Regions from separate parts of the Brevibacillus sp. 7WMA2 genome, predicted to be linked through region 2. Evidence: riboswitches for the same ligand, from Rfam matches in the RefSeq annotation. Region 2 holds a riboswitch; the other holds the start of a gene.
The links. Region 2 has a riboswitch for cobalamin ahead of GOP56_RS17325 (hypothetical protein). Riboswitches for the same ligand answer to the same signal wherever they lie in the genome.

Region 1: it holds a riboswitch for cobalamin, as region 2 does, so the genes downstream of both, metE (5-methyltetrahydropteroyltriglutamate--homocysteine S-methyltransferase) here and GOP56_RS17325 (hypothetical protein) in region 2, are expected to answer to the same signal.

Annotation. Positions count from the first base shown of each region.
Region 1 covers NZ_CP048799.1:1,246,240-1,250,676, forward strand. Annotated here, with positions in the region: gene metE (5-methyltetrahydropteroyltriglutamate--homocysteine S-methyltransferase) at 153-2,447, opposite strand; cobalamin riboswitch at 2,613-2,809, opposite strand; gene GOP56_RS04810 (spore coat associated protein CotJA) at 3,088-3,303, shown strand; gene GOP56_RS04815 (spore coat protein CotJB) at 3,306-3,587, shown strand; gene GOP56_RS04820 (manganese catalase family protein) at 3,604-4,173, shown strand; gene GOP56_RS04825 (ABC transporter substrate-binding protein) at 4,411-4,437, shown strand, end outside.
Region 2 covers NZ_CP048799.1:4,065,376-4,069,812, forward strand. Annotated here, with positions in the region: gene rpmG (50S ribosomal protein L33) at 1-84, shown strand, start outside; gene GOP56_RS17320 (serine hydrolase domain-containing protein) at 250-1,452, opposite strand; cobalamin riboswitch at 1,752-1,949, shown strand; gene GOP56_RS17325 (hypothetical protein) at 2,117-2,341, shown strand; gene mmgD (citrate synthase) at 2,338-3,450, shown strand; gene prpD (2-methylcitrate dehydratase) at 3,566-4,437, shown strand, end outside.

The DNA.
Region 1 (4,437 bases), 2.5 Mb from region 2:
TTTTGATCTTTATCTTCTCTGTCCTTTACTTATTTTCAGTATTGTATTGTGATGATTCGTATTGGGGAAACACAGGATCTGTGAAGGTATGTTTTGAATCTCGTACTCTTTTTTCTGGTAAATCCATTTCTCCCCTTCGACTCTAGTAAATCCTAGGGAATAGCTGTTATGGTGTTACGAACTAATCGAGTAGCAGTCACCATATTTTCTAAGGAAGCGATCGTTTCCTTACGCCCTCTTGTTTTTAAACCGCAATCGGGATTAATCCAAAATTGTCTGGGTTCAAGGACCTGTAGAGCATTCTCTATCATTTTTATCATTTCTTCTACAGCTGGAACGCGGGGACTATGAATATCATAGACACCTAGACCAATTCCTTTCAGATAGGAATGATTATGGAAAGCATGGATTAGCTCACCATGGCTGCGTGATGTTTCTATTGAAATAACATCTGCATCCAATTCGCTGATAGAATCGATAAAATCATGAAACTCGCAGTAGCACATATGGGTATGAATTTGGGTCGTGTCTTTTACAGTAGAAGTCGTTAAGCGGAAGGCTTTTACAGCCCATTCTAAATATGCTTCCCATTCCGTTTTCTTTAACGGTAACCCTTCACGTAGTGCTGGTTCATCAACCTGAATCATCGTGATCCCACTAGCTTCTAACGCCTCTACTTCTTTTTGTAAGGCGAGTGCAATTTGATAGGTTACCTGCTGTCTGGAAATATCGTCACGCACAAAGGACCAATTTAAAATTGTGACAGGTCCTGTAATCATTCCCTTGACCGGTTTCGTTGTAAGAGATTGTGCATAGATACTCTCCTTAACTGTCATCGGCTCAATAAACTCTACATCTCCGTAAATAACTGGTGGTTTTACACAACGTGAGCCATAGGATTGCACCCATCCGTTTTTAGTAAAAGCGAATCCACCTAGTTTTTCGCCAAAAAATTCCACCATATCTGTCCGTTCAAATTCCCCATGAACCAACACATCAAGCCCAACCTTCTCTTGTATGTCAATCCATTCCCGGATTTCTGCTTGCAAAAATTGCTCATATTTCTCTGCCGACCATTCCCCCTTCCGCCATTTATTTCTCGCCTGACGAACTTCTGTTGTTTGTGGAAAACTACCAATCGTTGTAGTAGGGAGAATTGGTAACTGTAATTGGTGCTGTTGTTGTTTTCGCCGTTGTTCATAATCAGATGCACGGCCGATCTGATCTAATTGCAAGCTGGCAACAGCCTCATGTATATGTGGGCGATTGCGAGCTACAGAGTTCGCTACCCGTTCTAAAATGGTTTGATTCTCAGCAAAAATCTCTTTAACGCTTTCCTCTCGGTTCTGCAACCAATCTGTAATATGCTTGATTTCAATTAGTTTTTCATCTGCAAACGCCAATGAATCTTTAACTAGTGGATCAAGCTGTGTCTCTTGATTTAGACTGATTGGAACATGAAGTAGACTACTAGATGGCTGAATCCAGATACGGGATGCATCGACATGCTCTTTGATTGTAGCAAGAAGATTTGTCTTTTGAGTCAGATTTGCCCGCCAAATGTTCCTACCATCAATGATGCCCGCCCCAAGTACTTTATCCTGAGGGAAACCATTTGTTGTGATCTGCTCAAGGCTGCGTCCTGCATCATGGACAAAATCTAATCCAATTCCTGCTACAGGTAGCTTAATCACTTCTTTGTAAAATGTAACGGAGCCAAAATAGGTTTGTAGCATGATTTGTAGTTGTGGAACAGCCTCATGAAGCTGTTCATAGATGTAGGAGATCGTCTTCATTTCGTCTTCGGATAATGATGTTACTAGAATGGGCTCATCCATCTGAACCCATTCCACGCCTTCCTGCGCTAATTCTGTTAGAACCTGCACATAAAGAGGAACAAGCTGTAGGATAATCGCCGGTATCTGGAGCCGATCGAACCCTTTGGATAGCTTAATAAAGGTATACGGTCCTATTATGACAGGTTTTCCTTTAATCCCTAGCTCCTCTTTCGCCTCTTTATAAGCAAGAAGCGGTTTATTTTCGGTCAGGACGGGTTTGATGTCCTGAAACTCCGGCACGATGTAGTGATAATTGGTATTAAACCATTTGGTCATTTCGCAAGCAACTGCATGCTGATTTCCTCGTGCCATTGCAAAATAGGTGGACAAAGGTACTACCCCACCAGCATATTCATAGCGTTTTGGAACATATCCAAACATCACAGCCATATCCAACATGTGATCATACATAGTGAAATCATTGACCGGGATCAGATCAATCCCTATTTCCTTTTGTTTTTGCAGGTGCTGGAGTCTGCTTTGTTGCATTTGGGCAAGAAATTCCTTCTTTTCAATTGTCCCGGCCCAAAATGCTTCTAATCCCTTTTTCCATTCGCGATTTTCCCCAATGCGTGGATATCCTAAATTGCTACTTATTCCTTTATTCATGCTTGTTCGCCCTCCTAAACAGGTTATATTTTCAGTAAAAAACACAACTCAAACAAAAAAGCATCTCTCCCCGTTCAAAAGATGGTTAGAGATGCCCGAACAAGCAGTGAATATACTTGTACAACTGCCACAGCTATCTAACACCTCCCTATCTCCCGTAGGTCACACAGTGTTGTTGAAATAGGCAGGTCTCCTGACTTAAGAATCCACATCAGCACATACCTTCCCAATCCTTCGTTGATCAGTGGTTTTTTTGTACTGACTCCTCTTTTACAGTGGCGGGACCGTGACGGATTTACACCGTGCTTCCCTTTTCATCCTTGACACTCATAGTTCAAAGAACCTATTTCCACATATTTAATTCATCCATATCACCAAGATATATACCTACCCTTTATTCTAGGTATGCTTGCTATCATAATATAACTTCACATAAAATTCCATATTTTTATTTAATTCAGTTTCCTATTGTCGCAGGAAACTTCTGCCACTTCCATGGCAAACTGAATTTTGCCCGCCCTTTTTGTCAAATTGCACGAAAAAAGGGGGATTCCTTCTCTTTTTACCTATGTTTTCTGTTCTACTCTCCTTGTCCAGTTGATAAGCATATAAGGACATCTACAGGAAAGGAGGCAATCATATGAGTCGAAATCGAAAGGCATACTTTCCTTTCATCGGTCCATGTGATCCTTGTCCGCCACAACGGATTGTAACTTATGAGACACCACCACAGCTTTACTTAGGATTTCAACCTCCGAATTTACCGCAATTTGATCCATGCAAAGCTCTTTGCTTAGGTACCCTCTGGCCTGCTCTGTATGCGCCTTATGAAAATCCGTACAAGGGAGGCAAATAAAAATGAGCGATCATGATACTTCTACGGATGAACGCCAGCAACAATTTTATGAGCTGCTTCACCAAATTCAGGCGATCGACTTTGTTTTAGTGGAGCTAAACCTGTATCTTGATACACATCCTACTGATATGACTGCTATTAGGCAATTCAACGATATGGCTCAGCAAAGTATGACACTAAAGCGCGAATATGAATCTTTATTCGGACCTCTGATGAATTTTGGCAATAGCTTTTCACAGTACCCTTGGTCGTGGAACGAAGTACCTTGGCCTTGGCAGGTCTAGAAAGGGGGAATTTTGAATGTGGATTTATGAGAAAAAGTTACAGTATCCTGTTCGCGTAAGCAAATGCGACCCGAAAATGGCAAAGTACTTGATGGAACAATACGGTGGAGCTGATGGAGAATTAGCGGCCGCGCTACGTTATATGAATCAGCGCTATACGGTTCCTGATAAGGTCATTGGTCTTTTAAACGATATTTCCACAGAAGAATTTGCCCATCTCGAAATGATTGCAACAATGGTATATAAGCTAACGAAGGACGCTACTCCTGAACAGCTAGAGGAAGCTGGTCTTGGCGCACATTACGCAAGCCATGATAAGGCTTTGTTTTTTCATGATGCGGCCGGTGTGCCTTTCACAGCTACATATTTTCAAGCAAAAGGTGATCCTATTGCAGACTTGTATGAGGATATTGCTGCCGAAGAAAAGGCACGGGCTACTTATCAATGGTTGATTAATATGACTGATGATGTCGATTTAATCGATAGCCTTTCTTTCCTTCGTGAACGTGAAATTGTACATTCTCAACGGTTCCGTGAAGCAGTGGAAATTCTAAAAGCAGATCGGGAACAGAAGAAGATTTTCTAACTACGTAACGAATTAGACACTACAAGTGAATATGAAAGGCTAATTGACCAAATTTCTAGTAAGAGATTTGGTCAAATGTTTTTTTCTACGCGCTATTTTCCTCTACGCTCATGTCCAGCCTTATGTCAAAAAGCTTTTCAAGTGGGAATTGTAGAAATACGATTAATTCATACTTTACAGATCGGAATTATAAGAATATAATGAGTCTACATTTTCCCATTTATAAGGAGGAGCATCATGAGAAGAGCTTTTATACATTCATTC
Region 2 (4,437 bases):
AAAAGAAATAATCCCGAACGCCTAGAGCTAAAGAAATATTCCCCTCGTCTAAAAAAATATACTCTTCATCGTGAAACGAAATAGCTGGTAGGTAAGACAAAGACACTCTTTTCGCATCTAAGAGAAAAGAGTGTCTTACTCATAGTCGGGGATCTCTGTTCAACCACATTTGCTAGTAGCTAGAGATTGGGTAGTAAAGAAATCAGCTAGCTGAGAATCGTGCCGTCAGTATGCGGAAGCAAATGAAGTTTATTTACTAAAATGATTCGCGATCGATTGAAACACAGCAAAATTTTCATCATGATAATCAGCTCTACCGTAATCAGGGTCAGCGCTGGTTTTGACGATTACTACGTTGGCCTTTGGATTAACATAGATGAATTGTCCATAGACTCCAATTGCGCTGTAGGAACCATCTGCGGGATCAGCCTCCCACCATTGGTATTGGTAGCCTAACACTCCCTTAGGGTCGTGATTAGGCTGAGGCTTTTCTATCTGTGTGGACTCTTGCACCCACTTTTTTGAAATGATTTGTTTTCCGTTCCAAACTCCTTCATGAAGATATAAGCTTCCAAACTTAGCATAATCCCTAATGGTTGCGTTTAGACCCATAAAGGATAGCTCTGTGCCAAGGCGATCGGTACTCCAGTAAGCATTAGATTCCATTCCAAGAGGCCCCCAAATTTTCTCCTGTAAATATTGGGACGGAGGATTGCCCGTAACCTTACTGATCAGCATGCCGAGAACCTGTGTATCAATGCTGATATAATGCTGAAAGGTTCCGGATGGCCGCTGAGATTGTAGCCCCAGGGCATAATCATTAATCGATTTATCGAATAGAAATGTCTTATACATCATCATGTTTATATCTGAGAAGGTGGCGTCATAGTCTTCATCAAAGCTAACTCCAGAAGCCATTCGCAGAATATCCTTAATCGGTACACCATCATAGCCGCTGCCCTTCAATTCTGGGACATAGTGGGTGATCGGATCATTTACATTTTTAATGAATCCTTCATCAAGAGCGATACCAACAAGTGCAGAGATAAATGACTTAGCCACTGACCAAGAAGTAAACCTTGTTTGTTCATTTATACCATTTTGATAGAATTCCTTCACGATCTTATCATCCTTGAGCACTAGTAATCCATTCGTCTTTGTTCGTTGCAAAAAGTCTTCAATAGCTAATGTTTGATCTTTGTATGTATAAGTTTGGGGCAACTCTTTTTGTAATGTATCAAAATGGAAAACAGGCTGCGATGCTTCTATAGCGCGACTTGGAAAAATATTGTCCATGCTCTGAAAATTATAGCTAAGCTTATCCTTATTCAGCACGTGAATAATGTTCCAATTCCGAATTACTGCCCACATGAGGAGAAGTAATATAGCAGCAACAATGATACTTATGCTATACCACCATATTTTCTTTTTCGATAGTTGTTTACTCTTCAAGAAATACCCTCCTTTATTTACCTAATTATGGTATTTCATTTGATTATAAGATAGCGGGATATTCTTGTTCAATATATTGGGTTTTTATCCTGTTTTTAGGATATGAGGACTTATGATTTTACATTCATTCGTTTATTGCTAAACAGAACATGAAGCCGCTATTGGTTATTTTTTGTTTAGAGAGCGTATATACATGTACAATAAGTTCAACATGATGATATCAAAGCAATAAAGTCACTACAGATATAAAATTAATAATTGTAATTTTTTAGACTATTTGTTATGTTTAAGCTGAAAATCAAATATGTGTAGAAACAGGTGCAGATAACCTTCGTTATTTGCTTAAAAGGGAAGTTCGGTTAGAATCCGACGCTGTCCCGCAACTGTAAATGAGAGCTATTCGAAAAAATGCCACTGTTTTCATTCAAATGAAAATGGGAAGGTTCGAATCGCGATGATCATGAGCCAGGAGACCTGCCTGTTTTAGCACACACATCAGTTCCTACGAGGATAGGAGGTGTTACGTGCGAGCGATGAAACATGTGGTATTTTAAGATTTTTACATGTTTATTTGAGTTTTTCGCTTTCGCCCATTAACAACAACTTTCTTTTAGGAAGTTGTTTTTTTGCGTGTTGCGCTGCTTTGAAGTCTAGGAGGGATTTTTTGTTTGGGACAATAGGGTACTTTAGAAATTATTTCAACACAGCAATCATGAACAATCTAAGTATAGAAAGTCCTAATTCGCTAGAAGTCATCTATGGTCTATTAGGGAATGAAATCAAGCGACAAGACGTTACAGAGGAAGTCAAAACAGATTACTATCGCAACCTTGAAAAAGCCTACAAGCTAACCAAAGAACAGTTATTTGGAATGGAGGAAGAAGAATGAACGAGCTTGAAAAATTTTCTCCTGGGCTAGACGGTGTGGTGGCTACAGAAACAAGCATTTCCTACCTTGATACCATACAAGAGGAAATCGTGATTCGGGGTTACGATCTGATTGAGCTTTCTAAATCCGTTAGCTATGTCGATATTATTCATCTTTTACTGGAGGGACGGCTTCCCGATCAGGCAGAGAAAAACTCTTTGGAAAGAAGCATGCTAGAGCGAGATGAATTGCCTAGTGCGGTGTTTGAGGTTTTAAAGCTGTTGCCTGAGCAGACACACGCTATGGATGGCCTGCGAACAGGAATTTCCGTTCTGGGAGGGTATGATCATCGAATTGACGATCGCTCCATGCTTGTTAATAAGGAGCGGGCTTATCGGTTATTAGGTCAAGTTCCTAGCATAGTGGCTAATAGTTATCGGATTCTGACCAAAACCGAGCCGATCCATCCGGACAAAAATTTACCGTATAGTGCTAACTTCTTCTATATGGTCACCGGGAGAAAGCCATCGCCGATTGAGGAAAAAATATTTGATCTGTCTCTGCTTTTGTACAGCGAGCATGAGATGCCGAATTCCACGTTTACAGCAAGGGTCATCGCTTCTACGCAATCGGATTTGTACGGAGCTTTGACGGGGGCGGTTGCTTCCTTGAAGGGTAGTCTTCATGGGGGAGCAAATGAGGCTGTTATGCACTTATTGCTAAAGGCAGGGACAATTTCCAAGTTCGAGGAGATGCTGTGTACCAAGCTGTCCAACAAAGAAAAGATAATGGGATTTGGTCACCGGGTCTATATGAAAAAAATGGACCCGAGAGCGACAATGATGAAAGGAGCCTTACAGCAGCTATGTCATATAAAAGGAGACGATCTTTTATACCACATGTGTGAAGCCGGTGAGAGGATTATGGAGAGGGAAAAGGGACTTTACCCGAATTTGGACTACTATGCAGCGCCTGTGTATTGGATGCTTGGGATTCCTATTCCATTGTATACACCTATCTTTTTCGCTGCGAGAACAGCAGGAATTTGCGCACATGTTCTTGAACAGCACGCACAAAATCGTCTATTCCGGCCACGTGTAAAATATGTAGGCGAGCGGCATGTTCTTTGAGGTAGGATTGGGAATTTTATGTGAAGCCAGCAACGCCTACATGATGTTCTGACCAACATCACGTACCATGATAAATAATTTTAAATAGAAAGGGAAGGATACTTTGTTAAAAAATATGGAGATAAACAAAACGGATGAGCTGATCGAGCAAATTACAGATTATGTTTTACATAAGAGGATTACGAGCTTGGAAGCATTTGAGACTGCTAGATATGTCCTGCTGGATACACTTGGATGTGGAATTTTGGCATTAAGCTATCCTGATTGCACGAAGCTGCTTGGACCTATTGTTCCGGGGACAGTTGTTCCCAATGGATGTAGGGTGCCAGGTACATCCTTTGTTCTTGACCCAGTGAGAGGCGCTTTTAATATTGGTTGTATCATTCGTTGGCTAGATTACAATGACACGTGGCTGGCGGCAGAATGGGGACATCCATCAGATAATCTGGGCGGAATTTTAGCTGTTGCTGATTATATAAGCCGTGTACGTATCGCGGAGGGGAAACAGCCATTAACGATGCATCAAGTGCTGGAGTCGATGATTAAAGCACATGAAATTCAGGGAGTGCTGGCATTAGAAAACAGCTTGAATCGAGTCGGGCTTGATCATGTATTGTTTGTTAAAATTGCAACAACAGCAGTGGTAGCACAGATGCTAGGAGGAACCCGGGAAGAAATAAACAACGCATTATCAAATGCTTGGCTTGATAATAGCAGTTTACGGACATATAGGCATGCTCCGAATACAGGATCACGTAAATCCTGGGCTGCTGGCGATGCAACTAGCCGAGGTGTTCAGCTAGCTATGATGGCCTTAAAGGGAGAAATGGGATATCCAACAGCTCTTACTGCACCAGGCTGGGGATTCCAGGATGTTTTGTTCAATAAACAAGAGTTAAAGCTAGCTCGACCCTTGGATGCCTATGTAATGGAGAATGTGCTGTTCAAAGTCTCCTATCCAGCCGAATTTCATGCACAAACAGCCGC